Regions from separate parts of the Micromonospora sp. CNZ309 genome, predicted to be linked through region 1. Evidence: riboswitches for the same ligand, from Rfam matches in the RefSeq annotation. Region 1 holds a riboswitch; each other region holds the start of a gene.
The links. Region 1 has a riboswitch for cyclic di-AMP ahead of CLT72_RS22795 (C40 family peptidase). Riboswitches for the same ligand answer to the same signal wherever they lie in the genome.

Region 2: linked by a shared signal. The riboswitch ahead of CLT72_RS25345 (coiled-coil domain-containing protein) and the one ahead of CLT72_RS22795 (C40 family peptidase) in region 1 are both predicted to bind cyclic di-AMP.
Region 3: linked by a shared signal. The riboswitch ahead of CLT72_RS00510 (C39 family peptidase) and the one ahead of CLT72_RS22795 (C40 family peptidase) in region 1 are both predicted to bind cyclic di-AMP.

Annotation. Positions count from the first base shown of each region.
Region 1 is NZ_PJNG01000001.1:5,381,344-5,385,945, forward strand. Features, by position in the region: gene CLT72_RS22790 (N-acetylmuramoyl-L-alanine amidase) at 1-1,539, opposite strand, end outside; cyclic di-AMP (ydaO/yuaA leader) riboswitch at 1,778-1,912, shown strand; gene CLT72_RS22795 (C40 family peptidase) at 1,925-2,959, shown strand; gene dcd (dCTP deaminase) at 3,014-3,592, opposite strand; gene CLT72_RS22805 (pyridoxamine 5'-phosphate oxidase family protein) at 3,671-4,222, shown strand; gene CLT72_RS22810 (zinc metalloprotease) at 4,367-4,602, opposite strand, start outside.
Region 2 is NZ_PJNG01000001.1:5,906,300-5,910,901, forward strand. Features, by position in the region: gene CLT72_RS33060 (S8 family serine peptidase) at 1-652, opposite strand, end outside; gene CLT72_RS25335 (helix-turn-helix transcriptional regulator) at 798-1,139, opposite strand; gene CLT72_RS25340 (carbonic anhydrase) at 1,368-2,114, shown strand; gene CLT72_RS25345 (coiled-coil domain-containing protein) at 2,233-3,249, opposite strand; cyclic di-AMP (ydaO/yuaA leader) riboswitch at 3,253-3,384, opposite strand; gene CLT72_RS25350 (YibE/F family protein) at 3,551-4,602, opposite strand, start outside.
Region 3 is NZ_PJNG01000001.1:101,655-106,256, forward strand. Features, by position in the region: gene CLT72_RS00500 (polysaccharide pyruvyl transferase family protein) at 1-724, opposite strand, end outside; gene CLT72_RS00505 (acyltransferase family protein) at 1,038-2,267, shown strand; cyclic di-AMP (ydaO/yuaA leader) riboswitch at 2,587-2,727, shown strand; gene CLT72_RS00510 (C39 family peptidase) at 2,957-3,802, shown strand; gene CLT72_RS00515 (alpha/beta fold hydrolase) at 3,908-4,602, shown strand, end outside.

The DNA.
Region 1 (4,602 bases):
GGTGTTCGGGGTGCCGTCGGGCCGCAGCGCGATGTCGTTGACCAGCGGCGCGTCATGGCTCGGGGCGTTGTGCAGGAACAGCGCGGAGGAGCCGCGCAGCGGGCAGGGGGCCGTGGCCGGGGGCGGGTTCGGCACGCCCGGAGGCTGCCGGTTGCAGCCGGTGAACGGCGGCTGGTTGGTGGCGAAGTCCGGGTCGATGGTGACCAGCCCGGTCCGGTGCGTGCCGGTCGACTTGAACGGCGCCTTGAGCAGGTCGAAGTAGTGCGACCAGTTCCAGTACGGTCCCGGGTCCCAGTGCATGCCGCGTACGGTCGAGGCGACGGTGCCGGGGACGTTGTCGTGGCCGATGATGTGGTTGCGGTCAAGCGGGATGTTGTACGCCCGCGCCAGGTGGCGGACCAGCTTGGCGGAGGTGCGGTACATCGCCTCGGTGTACCAGGTGCCGTGCCCCGCGAAGCCCTCGTGCTCGAGGCCGATGGACTTCGCGTTCACGTACCAGTTGCCGGCGTGCCAGCCGACGTCCTTGGTCTTGATGTGCTGGGCGATGTGGCCGTCCACCGAGCGCAGGGTGTAGTGCCAGCCCACCCGCTTCGGGTCCTTGACCAGGTTGACGCTGGGACCGAAGTAGCCCTCGGTGTCGTGGATGACGATGTACTCGATCTTCTGCTGGGCGGGCCGGTTCCCCAGGTCGTGGTTGCCGTAGTCGCCGAGCGTGGGGCCGTACTGCTGGTAGGGGGCCGGGATCCACTCGCAGGAGATGTCGCTCGGGCACTCCAGGCCGTCGGGCCGGGCGAGCTTGCGCAGGCGCAGCCGGTCCAGCCAGGAGCGCTCCGGCTGGACCGCGCTGCCGGCGAGCGTGACCCGCTGCCCGTCGTCGGTCAGCCGGCTGTCGCCGGTGGCGATGGTGGCGTACACCTCGTCGGCGAAGGCCGCCGCGGCGTCGGTGCTGTCCGCGCCGGAGTACCGGGCCACCGCGCCGTACCAGGCCGCGGGGTCGGTGCCGGCGCCGACCGGGGCGCCGATCTCCTTCTGGTACGCGGCCAGCAGCGCCGCGCCGCCCCGGATGTTCGTCGTGACGTCCGTGCGCAGCGCCTCCTCGCTGGCACCGGTCAGCTCCGCGGCGGCGTCGACCGTACGGAGTGCCGCCTCGGCGGGCGGGGCGACGGCCGGCGGCTCGTGGGCCTCGGCCAGGGACGGACGGGAGTCGTCCCCGCGCGGGTCCTCGGTTGCTTCGTCGTGGTGGGTGCCGCCGGAGGCGGTGAGGTGCTCGGCGTCGGTGAGGTGCATCGGTCCGTACCCGCCGCTGGTGCTCGGCGTGCCGGCGTTGGTGTCCCAGCGGGACTGCAGGTAGGAGACCCCGAGCAGGACGCTCTCCGGCACGCCGTACTCGGCCGCCGCGGCGGCGTACTGCTGCTGCCGGTCGTCGGCCGGTGCCGCGGCGGCGGATCCGGCGGCGGTGAGCGGCGTCGCCGCCAGGGCGGCGGCCACGGCGGCGGCCAGCAGGACGCGTCTGCTCCTCGATGTCGCTGACAGGTGCATCAGACCCCCAGTTCGGGCGGGCAAAGGTGGGGCCACCTTCGCCCCGTCCGCCGCCTCTGGTCAATACCTTTCTGCCAGACACTTCAGAAGGAAGAAAATCTTCGTCCTCCGGGTTGCGGAATCGCCCGAGCGTGGTGAGTACGGAGTGTCACCGCCGCGAGGGTTGCGGATTGATAACGGTCGTCTCTACTCTGGTCATTCGTCGGCCGGTGACAATCCGTCCAACCAGGGCGGTGACGGTCCGACACCGCCGAGTCGCTCACGAGCGAGCCGGGGACCCAGGTACCCCGGGGTGAATCCGCAGTCACTGCGGTAGGGCGCCCCTTCCCGCCCGAACCCGTCAGCTAACCCGGTAGGCGGTCCGGAAGAAGGAGTACGGAACCCGGTGGCACACCATGCCCCGCGGCCACCGTCGGTCCGGTCGGCCCTCGCCGATCCGACGACGGCTGCGCCGCGCCCACGCTGGTACCGCTGCACCACCGCCCTCGCCGCCCTGGCCGCGTTCGCCGTCGTCCTGACCGGCGGCGCCACGGCGGCCCACGCCGAACCGACGGTCGCCGAGATCGAGCGGCAGATCGACGAGGACTGGAACAAGCTCGAACCCGTCATCGAACGGCACAACGCCACCCGGCAGGACCTGGCCGCCAGGCGCAAGCAGGCCGCCGCGCTCGCCGCGCAGATCGGGCCGCTGGAGAAGCAGGTCGACGAGGCGATGGAGAAGGTGGGCGCGCTGGCCGCCCGCGCCTACAAGGGCGAGAACGTCTCCGCCGTCAACGCCCTGCTGGGCAGCCGCTCACCGGGCGAGATGGTCGGGCAGCTCGAACTGCTCGACCGGTTCGCCCAGCACCAGCAGCAGGACGTACGGCAGGTCGCCGAGCTGCGCGACCGGCTGGCCGCGAAGAAGGCGCCGCTGGACGGGATGGTCGTCCAGCTCAGCCGCACCGAGGCCCAGCTCGCGGCGAAGAAGAAGCAGATCAACGCCGAGATCGACCGGTTGCAGAGGCTGCGGCTGCGCGTCTACGGCAACGGCGGGCCGCTGCGTCCCGCCCCCTGCCCGGCCGGCTATCCCGGCGGCCCGGCCGGCACCGCCGTGAAGTTCGCCTGTGCCCAGATCGGCAAGCCCTACGTCTGGGGCGCCGAGGGGCCGAACTCGTACGACTGCTCCGGCCTGATGCTCGCCGCCTGGGCGAAGGCCGGGGTCTCGCTGCCGCACAACGCCGCGCAGCAGCGCCGGGCCACCGCATCCGTCAGCCGGGGCGACCTGCGCCCGGGTGACCTGGTCTTCTACTACAGCGACCTGCACCACGTCGGCATGTACGTCGGCGGGGGCTGGGTGGTGCACGCCTCCCGCGCCGGGGTGCCGGTCAGGATGAAGAAGGTCGACGACGGCCCGATCCACAGCTACGGCCGGCCCGGCTGAGTCGCGCGGAGGGCCCCTGCCCGGCGGGGGCCCTCCGCGCGCCCACGGGTCGGGTCAGCGCGTCGGCCAGGTGCGCCAGTGCTGCCAGGAACGGCTCGGGGTCGGGCCGCGCTGCCCCTGGTAGCGGGAGCCGTAGACGGCCGAGCCGTACGGGTGCCGCGCCGGCGACGAGAGCCGAAAGATGCAGAGCTGGCCGATCTTCATGCCCGGCCAGAGGGTGATGGGCAGGTTCGCCACGTTGGACAGCTCCAGCGTCACGTGGCCGGAGAAGCCCGGGTCGATGAAGCCCGCCGTGGAGTGGGTGAGCAGGCCCAGCCGGCCCAGGCTCGACTTGCCCTCCAGGCGGCCGGCGAGCTGGTCGCCGAGCGAGATCACCTCCAGCGTCGAGGCGAGCACGAACTCGCCCGGATGCAGCACGTACGGCTCGCCCTCGGGCACCTCGACCATCGACGTGAGGTCGTCCTGCTGCTGCGCGGGGTCGATGTGGGTGTAGAGGTGGTTGTTGAAGACCCGGAAGAGCTTGTCCAGGCGTACGTCGATGCTGGACGGTTGCACCAGCGCGGGCTCGAACGGCTCCAGCGCGAGCGTCCCCGCCTCGATCTCGGAGGCCAGGTCGCGGTCGGAGAGCAGCATCCGCACACCTTAGCGACCGACACGCGTGACCTGCGTGTCGGAGTGCATCTTCGTACGTTTGTTCGATAGAATGCCGGCATGGCTTCCTGGTCCGAATTCGCCGCCGACGAGCCCCGCCTCGCCGACGGGATCCGCCTCTTGATGCAGCAGTACGGGCCGGGCTTCGGCTACCTGGCCACCGTCCGCGCCGACGGCGGTCCCCGGGTGCACCCGGTCTCCCCCGTGATCACCGACGAGGGGCTCTTCTGCTTCGTCGTCGACTCGCCCAAGCGGCGCGACCTCGAACGCGACGGCCGCTACGCGCTGCACTCCTTCCCGCCAGAGGAGAGCGACGACGAGGCCTACGTCGCCGGCCACGCCCGACCGGTGACCGATCCGGCCCGGGTCGCCCGGCTGGCCCGCAGCCACCGGGCCGCGCCGCAGGTCGACTGGCGGGTCTTCGAGTTCACCGTCGACGTGGCGATGCTGGCCCGCCGCGAGTCCGGCGTGGCAGGCGGCGCCGCCGAGTCGCACGGCCGGCCCGCCGTCCAGGTGTGGCTCGACCCCGGCGCAGCCGCAGCCGGCACCGCCGTGCTGCCCGAGACCCGGCCGGGGAGCGCCGGCGGCCACGCCGTCCGCCCGGCCGCCTGAGACGCGGTGTGGCGCCCCGGGCCATCCCCCGCCCAGGGCGCCACACCGTCCCACCCTCCCGCTCCCGTGCGCCAGGCCGGCCGCGCACACGCCGGTGCCGGCCCCGTCGAGCGAGGCCGGCACCGGTGCGGTCGTACGGCGGAACTACGCCGCGCGGTACGCGTTCCAGGCGGTCAGCATGCGGCTGGCCTGCCCGGCGGTGAACTGGTACATGCAGGAGTCGTAGCTGTAGTCCATGAAGTTGGTGATCGGGTCGACGCCGGGGGCGGTGCAGGTGTCCCGGCCGGTCGGGCAGCCGGAGGCCGGCGACGCCTCGGCAGCGGTGTCGCTGACGCTGTCGCCCGAGCCGGAGCAGCCGCCCTGGAAGGTGTGGTAGAGGT
Region 2 (4,602 bases), 520 kb from region 1:
CGGTTGCCGGCGGCGGCGACCACGACCACCCCTCGTCGAGGGCGTAGCGGACGGCGTCGGCGAGTTCCTTCCGGTCCAGGGTCACCAGCGACAGGTTGATGACGTCGGCGCCGTTCTGCACGGACCACCGGATCGCCGTGGCGATCTGCCCCGGCAGCCCTTCGTCGACGGTGGTCCGGGTGTCGGGCAGGACGCGTACCGGAAGGATCCTGGCCTGCGGCGCGATGCCGCTGAACGACGTGCCGGCGCCCTCCTTGCCGGCGATGATGCCGGCGACGATGGTGCCGTGCCCGGCCAGGTCGCAGCGGCCCTCCTGCTGCGGCAGCCCGTTGAAGTCCCGGCCCACCCTGACCTGGCCCTTCAGCGCGGGATGGGTGGCGGAGACGCCGGAGTCGATGACCGCCACCGTGACGCCGGCGCCCCGGGAGATCCGCCAGGCCGACGAGGGTTCGAGTCGCTTCAGCGGCCACGGCGTCCCGGCGGGGGCGGCGACGCCGGGGGGCCCACAGCGGGGGAGGGCGGCCGAGGCGGGCGACGGGACGACGACGGCGGTGCCGAGCAGGACCACGGCCGCTCCACGCAGGACCGCGCGGGCACCGCGCCCGGGTCGGCGGGTCCGCTCGGTCCCGCCCGGTCGGAAACTCTCGCGCACGCGGTGAGATTACCGCCGGGGGAGCCCTGCGGCGGTCGGCGGGTCGGCGGCGGGCCGGGAGTCCTGCGGCGGTCGGCGGCGCGGGGTCGGGAGCGTCGGCGGTGGGTGGCGGCGGTCGGTGGCGGCGGACGGGTGGGTGCCGTCGTCAGGGGCCCTCGGCGGGCTCGACCGGCTCCTGCTCGTCGGTGAAGAGGGCGAGCAGGGCACCGACCTGCCGGTCCGCCTCGGCGGGGTGCCGGAACCGGCCGGCGGGGTTGAGCGTGTACTCGTTGCGCCGGCCGACCCGGGTGCGGTTGAGGTAACCGCCGGCCTCCAGGTCGGCGACGATCGCCTGGGCGGCCCGTTCGGTGACGCCCACCTCGTCGGCGACGTCGCGGAGCCGGGCGGTGGGGTTGCGCGCGATGGCGAGCAGCACGTGCCCGTGGTTGGTGAGGAACGTCCAGTTGCGGGTGCTCCCGTTCTCCCCAGTCGTCGCCATGCCCGCCATCGTATGGCCCTTTCCTCGCACCTGCCGCGCGCCCTCGCACGCTGGCTGCCGCGCGAGCGCGTGACGCGCAAGCCTGCGGGCGGACGGCGTACCGGGTGCCGACGAACATATGAAATGGATATCACGCATACCTTGACGTACCTTGCCGTGCGTGTGACCGTGGTGGCAGCCCGCGTCCAGCGTCGGCCCGGGTGACCAGGCCGTTCACGTCAGGAGCGAGGTGTGGGGATGAGTCGTCCCGGATCGCCAGGCACTCAACCGGGCCCGGAGCGGACGCTCCCGGGGTCGACCACGGGCACCGCCCCGGCCGACGCCGGCACCGCCCCGGCCGTCCCCGCGAGTCCCGAGCAGGCGCTCGCCGAGCTGCACGCCGGCAACCGGCGGTTCGTGACCGGCGCGCCGCGCCACCCCAACCAGGACGCCGGGCACCGTGCCGCGGTCGCCGACGGGCAGCATCCCTTCGCGGTGATCGTCGGCTGCTCCGACTCCCGCCTCGCTGCCGAGATCATCTTCGACCGTGGCCTGGGTGACCTCTTCGTGGTCCGCACCGCCGGGCACACCATCGGCCCCGAGGTGCTGGGCAGCGTCGAGTACGCCGTCACCGTCCTGGGCACGCCCCTGGTGGTGGTGCTCGGGCACGACTCGTGCGGGGCCGTCCAGGCGGCGCGTACGGCGGACGCCACCGGCACCTCGCCGGTCGGGCATCTCTGCGCCGTGGTGGATGCCGTGGTGCCCAGTCTGCGGCGGGCCGCCGCCGAGGGCGTGGAGGACATCGACGGGATCGTCGACATCCACATCGCGCACACCGTCGAGGCGATGCTCGACCGTTCCGCCGTCCTCGCCGCGGAGGTGGCCGCCGGCCGCTGCGGGGTGGTCGGCATGTCGTACCGGCTGACCGCCGGCGAGGTGCGGACGGTGGCCGCCGCGTCCGCCCGTACGGTCGACGCGCCGGAGCCGGCTGCCAGCGCCGCCTGATCCTCCCGACCCGTCCCGACCGGTCGTCGTCGGGCCGCACGACGACACAGGGCCGCTCCCGCGTCCGGCGGGGGTGGCCCTGTGTCGGTCCCGGCTTCGCCGGCCCGTGGGCGGGCGGCTAGAGCAGTGACACGTGCACGTGGTCGGTGTGGTTCGACGGGCCGCTGTAGGAGCTCCAGCCTGTCGCCGGGAACCAGATCTGCCGGTTCCAGATCACGTAGTAGATGCCGAGCCGGTCTGCGTTGCGGACCAGGAACGCGGTCAGGTTGTTGCCGTACATGTAGGTGTCGTCGTTGTGCCAGGGGGAGAAGCCGCTCCTCTGCAACGACCAGTCGCAGGCCCGGCCCTTCGGATGCTCGTACGGCCCGCCGGAGCGGTAACAGCCGACGAACCGGTTGAAGCCGACCCGCTTGACCTCCTTGTACATGTGCAGCGTGCGCGCGGTGATGCAGCCGGAGGTGGTGGGGTCGTTCTCGGTGCAGCCCAGGGGTTTCCAGTCGCCGTCGGCCGTGCGCCCCGGCGCGATCTTCGCCACCGGCGAGGTGGCGACCACCTTGCCACTGGTCAGCCCCCTGCCGCCGACCAGCGCGAGCGCCTTCTCCGCCTCCCGCTTGCCGCGCGCCATCTCGTTCGTCAGCTTCTGCTGCTCGCGGACCTCGGCGTCGAGCGCCAGCTTGGCCTGCTCGGCGCGGTTCTTGACCGCGTTGACTTCGGCGAGCTTCTTGGAATTGACCAGGTTCAGCTCGTCGAGGGCGGCGGCGCGCTTGACGAACGAGTCGGGGCTGGCGGTGTCCAGCAGCATCGACACCGCGCCGATCCGTCCCGTCCGGTAGGACTGGGCGGCGATCTGACTGACCTGCGGCGCCAGCGCGTTCAGCTCGCCCTGTGCCCGGTTGACCTCCAGGGCCAGTTCGAGCTGACGCTTCTTCGACTTCTCCAGCTTCGCCTTGGCCTGCACGTAGGACCGGTTGCGGGCCTCGATCAGGTCGTCGAGCAGCTTGGGCTCGTCGTCGCCGTGGCCGGAGGGCTTGGGTGGGGTGGGCTCGGCCCCCGCCGGGAGAGGCCCGGCGAAGACCGCCAAGGCGGCGAGTACGGCCACCACGGGCGTCAACCAGCGGCGTAGGGGTGCCGTCACAGTTTTCCCTTCCGTCGACCGCCGACCGGGTTAGCTGACGGGTTCGGGGCGGAAGTGGCCCCTACCGCTGTCGCGGATTCACCCCACGTGCCTGGGTCCCCGGTTCGCCTGGCGGCGATTGGGCGGCGGCACCGCAGGCGCCGCTGCGCGCCTTCGGCGGTGACCGGCAGCGAGGTTACCCGAGAGCACTCCCGGGGATCTACGTCCCTAAGCCGACTAAATGCGTTATTTCGTAATGGCTGACGGTGACCAGTGACGCGTCTATCAGGGCGGGAACCATGATCCGTCACGCAGAGGAGTGTCACCATGCCGTGTCCGTTCTCCCGTTCTGGTCGGGCCATCCGGCGGGAGCGGCGGACGGCGTGTCCCCGCGCGGTCCGCTGAGCGCCTCCAGCGCCTCGGACCGGTCGGCCGCCGGCCGGGGCGTCGGCGCGGGCGCGGTGGCCTCGCGGTCGGTGGGTTCCCCGGCCCGCCGGCCCGCCGTGGTCACCAGGGCCGCCAGGCCGGTGGTCAGCGGCACGGCGGCGATCAGCCCGAGGGTGGCGACCGCGCTTCGGACGATCTCCTGGGCGAGGAACTCGCTGGTGAGAAGCTGGGTCACCGCCCGCGAGTCGGCGGTGAGCAGGAGCAGCACCGGCAGCGAGGCACCGGCGTACGCCAGCACGATCGTGTTCACCGTCGAGGCGATGTGTGCGCGCCCGACCCGGGTCGCCGCCCGGTAGAGCTGCCTGCGGGACAGTCCCGGGTTGGCGTGCGCCAGCTCGGTGACGGTGGCGGCCTGGGTGACCGTGACGTCGTCGAGCACCCCGAGGGAGCCGATGATGATCCCGGCCAGCAGCAGCCCGTGCAGGTCGACGTCGGCCTGGTACATCGACAGCGTGGTGGCGTCCTCGGAGCCGAAGCCGGTCAGGTGGGTCGCGGCGGTGGCGATGGTGCCGAGGACGCCGGTCAGCACCAGGCTGCCCAACGTGCCGAGTACGGCGACCGAGGTCTGCGCGGTCACGCCGTGGGTCAGGTAGAGCACCACGAACATGATCAGGGCGGCGCCGACGACCGCGACCAGGAGCGGGGGGCTCCCGGCGCCGATGCCGGGCAGCACGAAGGTCAGCAGGATGGCGAAGCTCGCCGCCAGGCCGGCCAGCGCGGCCAGCCCCCGCCACCGCCCGAAGGCGACGATCGCGGCCGCGAAGAGCGCCACCAGCCAGACCAGCGGCTTGCCGCGCTGGTGCTCCGCGATGTTGTAGGAGCTGGCCGTGGGGTCGGCGGGGTCGATGAGCTCGACCAGGATGATCTCGTCGTCCACGGCGACGGTCGGCGCACCGGGGCCGGCCGGGACCGGCGTCTGGACCTGCT
Region 3 (4,602 bases), 5.3 Mb from region 1:
ACCGGCCGCGGTCGGCGGGGGCGTCGCCGTAGAGCAGCGTGCCGAGCGTCTTGAGGTCCTGCGGCAGGTAGCGCAGGTTCGGGTACCGCGCGTGGTGGCTGGCGATGATCTCCGCCATCGAGGTGACGTACGGTGAGACGGTGAGCGCGAGCCGGTCCTCCGGCTCCAGCGCGGCCTTGCGCTTCTCCACCCGCAGGCCGTCGCCGTGCAGGAACATCGAGGGGCAGCCGATCACGTCGACGGCCGAGAAGCCCAGGGCGCGCAGGTAGTCGCGGGTGATCTCGCCCCGTACGCCGATGCTGTGCGAGCGGTCGAGGACGGCCCGTACGAAGCGGGTCACGACGTCGTCGATCGGGCGCAGGTACTCCCGGTCGCCGTGGATGTCGGTCTGCACACCCACCCCGAGCACCACCACCGGGATCTTGAGCTGCTCGATGAGCTTCGTCATGACCTCGACGCGGTGGGCGTAGCTGCGCCGGAAGGCGTTGGCGAGCGGCACCACGTAGACGTCGTACCGCTCGTTGATCATGCCCGCGTCGCGCGGGTCGATCCTGAACTCGGTCGAGGTGATCTCGGCGGTGGCGGTACGCAGGAGCTTGTGGGCGGCGTGACTGAAGACCAGGTTGCCGTTGTTGTCGCCGATCCAGTTCCGTTCGTGCGTCTCCTCCGGCGAGTAGACGTCGAAGGGGCCCTTCTTCGCCCGCATCAGGATCCGCTGGTGCATCAGTCCCCGCCTCTCGTGGCCTCCGGGTCCCGGAATACTAGCCACCGATCGGCGCGGATCCGGAGGCTGTCGCCGCCCGTCACGGTTCGGGACGCAACGGTCACCGAGGAGCAGGGGGAACGCGCGCCGCCCGGTGGGACGGAAACGGACACTCACGGACGGGACGGAAAAGAGTCTCAGGGCCGCCGGGTAGGGTGCCCGGCGGGGCGGCGCCGACCGGTGGGCCGCCGACGGGCCCCCGCGCAGGTGCCCGACGACGGGCCGAGGAGGAGACGTACGTGCTGGTGACCCTGCGGATCGCCGGGATGCCGGCATGACGGGGACCGCGACCGCCGCGCCGGCAGTCCGGCCCGCGTCCCCGGCCAGCCGCCTGCCGTCGCTGACCGGGCTGCGCTGGGTCGCCGCCCTGCTCGTCTTCGGTTTCCACGTCGCGACGATGGGCATCATCGCCGAGCCCGGCCACAAGGCCGTCGTGGACTGGGCCTTCGCCCTCGGCCTCTCCGGCGTGCAGTTCTTCTTCATCCTCAGCGGCTTCGTGCTGGTCTGGTCGGCCCGGCCCAGCGACACCCGCCGGGCGTTCTGGCGCCGCCGGGTGGCCAAGATCTGGCCGAGCCACGTGGTCCTGTGGGTGGCGGCCCTGGCGGTCGCGGCCTGGTTCGCCGACCCCGTGGACCGGGTCGTCGCGGTGGAGAACCTCTTCCTCCTCCAGGCCTGGGACCCGCGGCCGGGCCACTTCTACAGCATCAACACGGTCAGCTGGTCGCTGTCCTGCGAGTTCTTCTTCTACCTCTGCCTGCCGTTGGCCCTGCCGTTCATCCGCCGGGCCCGGCCGTGGGCGCTGTGGGCCGTCGTGGTCGCGGTGCCGCTGCTGATCCTGGCGCTCTGGCCGGCCCAGTCCCTGGTGCCGGAGGAGAGCCGGTGGTGGTTCACCCAGATCTTCCCGCCGGTGCGGTCGCTGGAGTTCTGGATGGGCGTGGCCGCCGCCGAGCTGATGCGGCGCGGCCGGTGGCGGGGACCGAGCCTGCCGGTGGCCAGCCTGGTGTTCGTGGCGACCTGGGTGCTCGCCGCGCAGTGGGTCCGCGCCGAACTGTGGGCGGCGCTGCTCTCCGTGGCGTACATCCTGGTCATCGCGGCGGCGGCGGACGCCGACGTACGCGGGCGGCGCTCGCCGTGGCGGTCCCGCCCGATGGTCTGGCTCGGCGAGGTCTCCTTCGCCTTCTACCTGGTGCACGTCCTGGTGATGATCAGCGTCCTGCGGTTCACCGGCGACTGGGGCGTCGGGTTCCCCGGCTGGTGGGGGCTGGCGGTGGTGCTCGGCTTCCTGCTGGTCAACCTGGCCCTGGCCGCCCTGCTGCACCGCTTCGTCGAGACGCCGATGATGCGGCTGCTCACCCCGCGCAGGACGGCCCGCCCGACGCCGCGGGGCGGGGACGACGGCGGGACGGACCCCGGCGCCTCCGGGCCACCACCGGGGAAGCGGGGCGACGCCGTGCCGCGTCCCCGGCCCGCCGACCACCCGGCGGCGTACGTCGACTCGCGCTGACCGCCCCGGGCGGAAATCCCACCCGTCGGGAAGGCCCGACCGTTTTCGTGACGCCGGTCACCGCGACGCCGAACCGGTCACCGGGCGCGGCCGGGTCGTTTCCCGCCGGGGTTTCGGGGTCGATGCCCGCCACTCGTCCCGTTGTCACCCTCGGGCGCCGGCCGAAACGGTCGTCCCATTGAGTCACGTCAGTGGCGAGCTGCCCGCAAAAATTGCGCCCAGATCAAGGTTTAAGCAGGTGGGGCTGGGTTGGCAGGGCGCGGACCGGCCAGTAATGTCGGCGCGTCCGGTGCGGTACCCGATCGCTCAGAGGCGACGCCGCACCGACCCGCCTAATCGTGAACGACGAGCCGGGGACCCAGTGCTTCGTGGGGTGAATCCGTGGGCCGCAGGCCTGTGGTAGGGCGTTCTTCCCGCCCGAATCCGTCAGCTAACCCGGTCGGCGGCGTCGGAAGGAGTTCCATCCTCGTGCAGCACCCACCCACCCCCCGGTTGTTCCGCCGTCTCCACGGCGCCGCGGTGCCCGCGCTCGCCCCTTCGCAGGTAGCGAGCTGACCGACCGGTCACCGTTCGTCGCCCGGCATCCCGGGCGCATCCCCTGAGTGGCCCACCACCCGCACGGACGCCCGTCCGCGCGGTCGGTCCGCCCTGCCCTCGGCGCGGACCGCCGGCCGCTCACCCCCGAGCCCGTGGAGGAAACCGTGAAGCACCACCTCAGGCGACAGCTACGTCGCCTCACGTCCGAGCGTCCGTACCAGTTGGCCGCCGCGTCCGCCGCGGCGCTCGTGCTGGCGTCGGGCACGGGCGCGCTGCTGGCCGGAGCCGACGAGGCCCCCGCCGCCGCGCAGGCCCCGGTCGCCGCGAGCGAGCCACGCGAGGCCACCGCGGCCTCGCGCGGGCAGGCCCGGATCGCGACGGCCCCGTCCAGCGCGGCCCCGGCCGCCGCCAGCGCCGCCCCGTCGGCCAGCGCCACCAGCACCGCCCCTGACCCGGACCTGACCCGCAAGCCGGAGCCGCCGAAGCCACCGGCCGCGAAGAGCCTGGACTACGACTACCAGGCCCAGACCACGTTCTACAACTGCGGTCCGGCGGCCGTCCGGCACGCCCTCAGCGCCGCCGGCATCGCGCGCAGCCAGGACGCCCTCGGTGCCCAGTTGGGCACCGACCAGATGGGCACCGACTCGGCCCAGGACACCACCCGCGTGCTGAACGCGACGGTGAAGGGCGAGCCGTACCGGACCCGGATGATCCCGGGCGGCGCCGCCACCCCGGCGCAGATGGACCGGCTCCAGGCCGACGTCGTCGCGGCCATCGGCGACGGGCGGGGCGTCGTGGTGAACGTCGCCGGCAGCGCCACGGACACCGACGGCGGCTGGCACTCGTTCCCCGGCGGCCACTACGTGGCCGTGGTCGGCTACCAGGACGAGGGACGGCTCGTGAAGATCGCCGACTCGGCGAACCCGGCGACCGCGTCGTACTGGATGAGCACCATCGCCCTGGCGAACTGGGCCGCCACCCGCGGCTACTCCGCCTGAGCGACACCGACGGGCGTCGGCCCCCCACCCCGGGGGCCGGCGCCCGTTGTCGTGTCCGGGTCACGGCCCTCGCCCGGCGCCCCGCTGGGTGACAGACTGCGCGGCATGGTCGATGAATCGGGTGACCGCGACGGCCGGCGGGTGCTCCTGCTGCTGCACGGCATGGGCGCGACCGGCGACGTGTGGCTGCCCTGCGCGCCGCTGCTGGAGCGCCGCTGGGCGGGACGGTGGCTGGCGCCGGACCTCGCCGGTCACGGCTGGTCGCCGCCGCTGCCGGAGTACTCGTTCGCGGGCCTGGCCGCGCGGATCGCCGCCGGGCTGACGGCGGACGACCGGCTCGTCGTGCTGGGGCACTCCCTCGGCGGGGTGGTCGGGCTGGCGCTCGCCGCCCGCGGCGCCGGGGTGCCGGTCGAGGCCGTGGTCGGGGTCGGCATCAAGGCGGTCTGGTCGCCGGCCGAGCTGGCGAAGGCGGGTGAGCTGGCGGCCCGTCCGGTGACCTGGTTCGCGAGCCGGGACGAAGCGGCCCGCCGCTACCTGCGGGTGGCCGGCCTTACCGGGCTCTTCGCACCGGACCATCCCGTCGTGGAGGCCGGGCTGCGGCAGGTCGACGGCCGCTGGCGGCTGGCGATGGACCCCGCCGCGTTCGACGTGGGCGAGCCGGAGCTGCCGGCCCTGCTGGCGGCGACCGACGTGCCGGTGCTGCTGGCCCGTGGCGAGCACGACCCCATGGTCACCGACGCCCAGCTCAAGGAGCTGGGCGTGCCGGTCGCCACGCTGCCCGGCCTCGGGCACAACGCCCA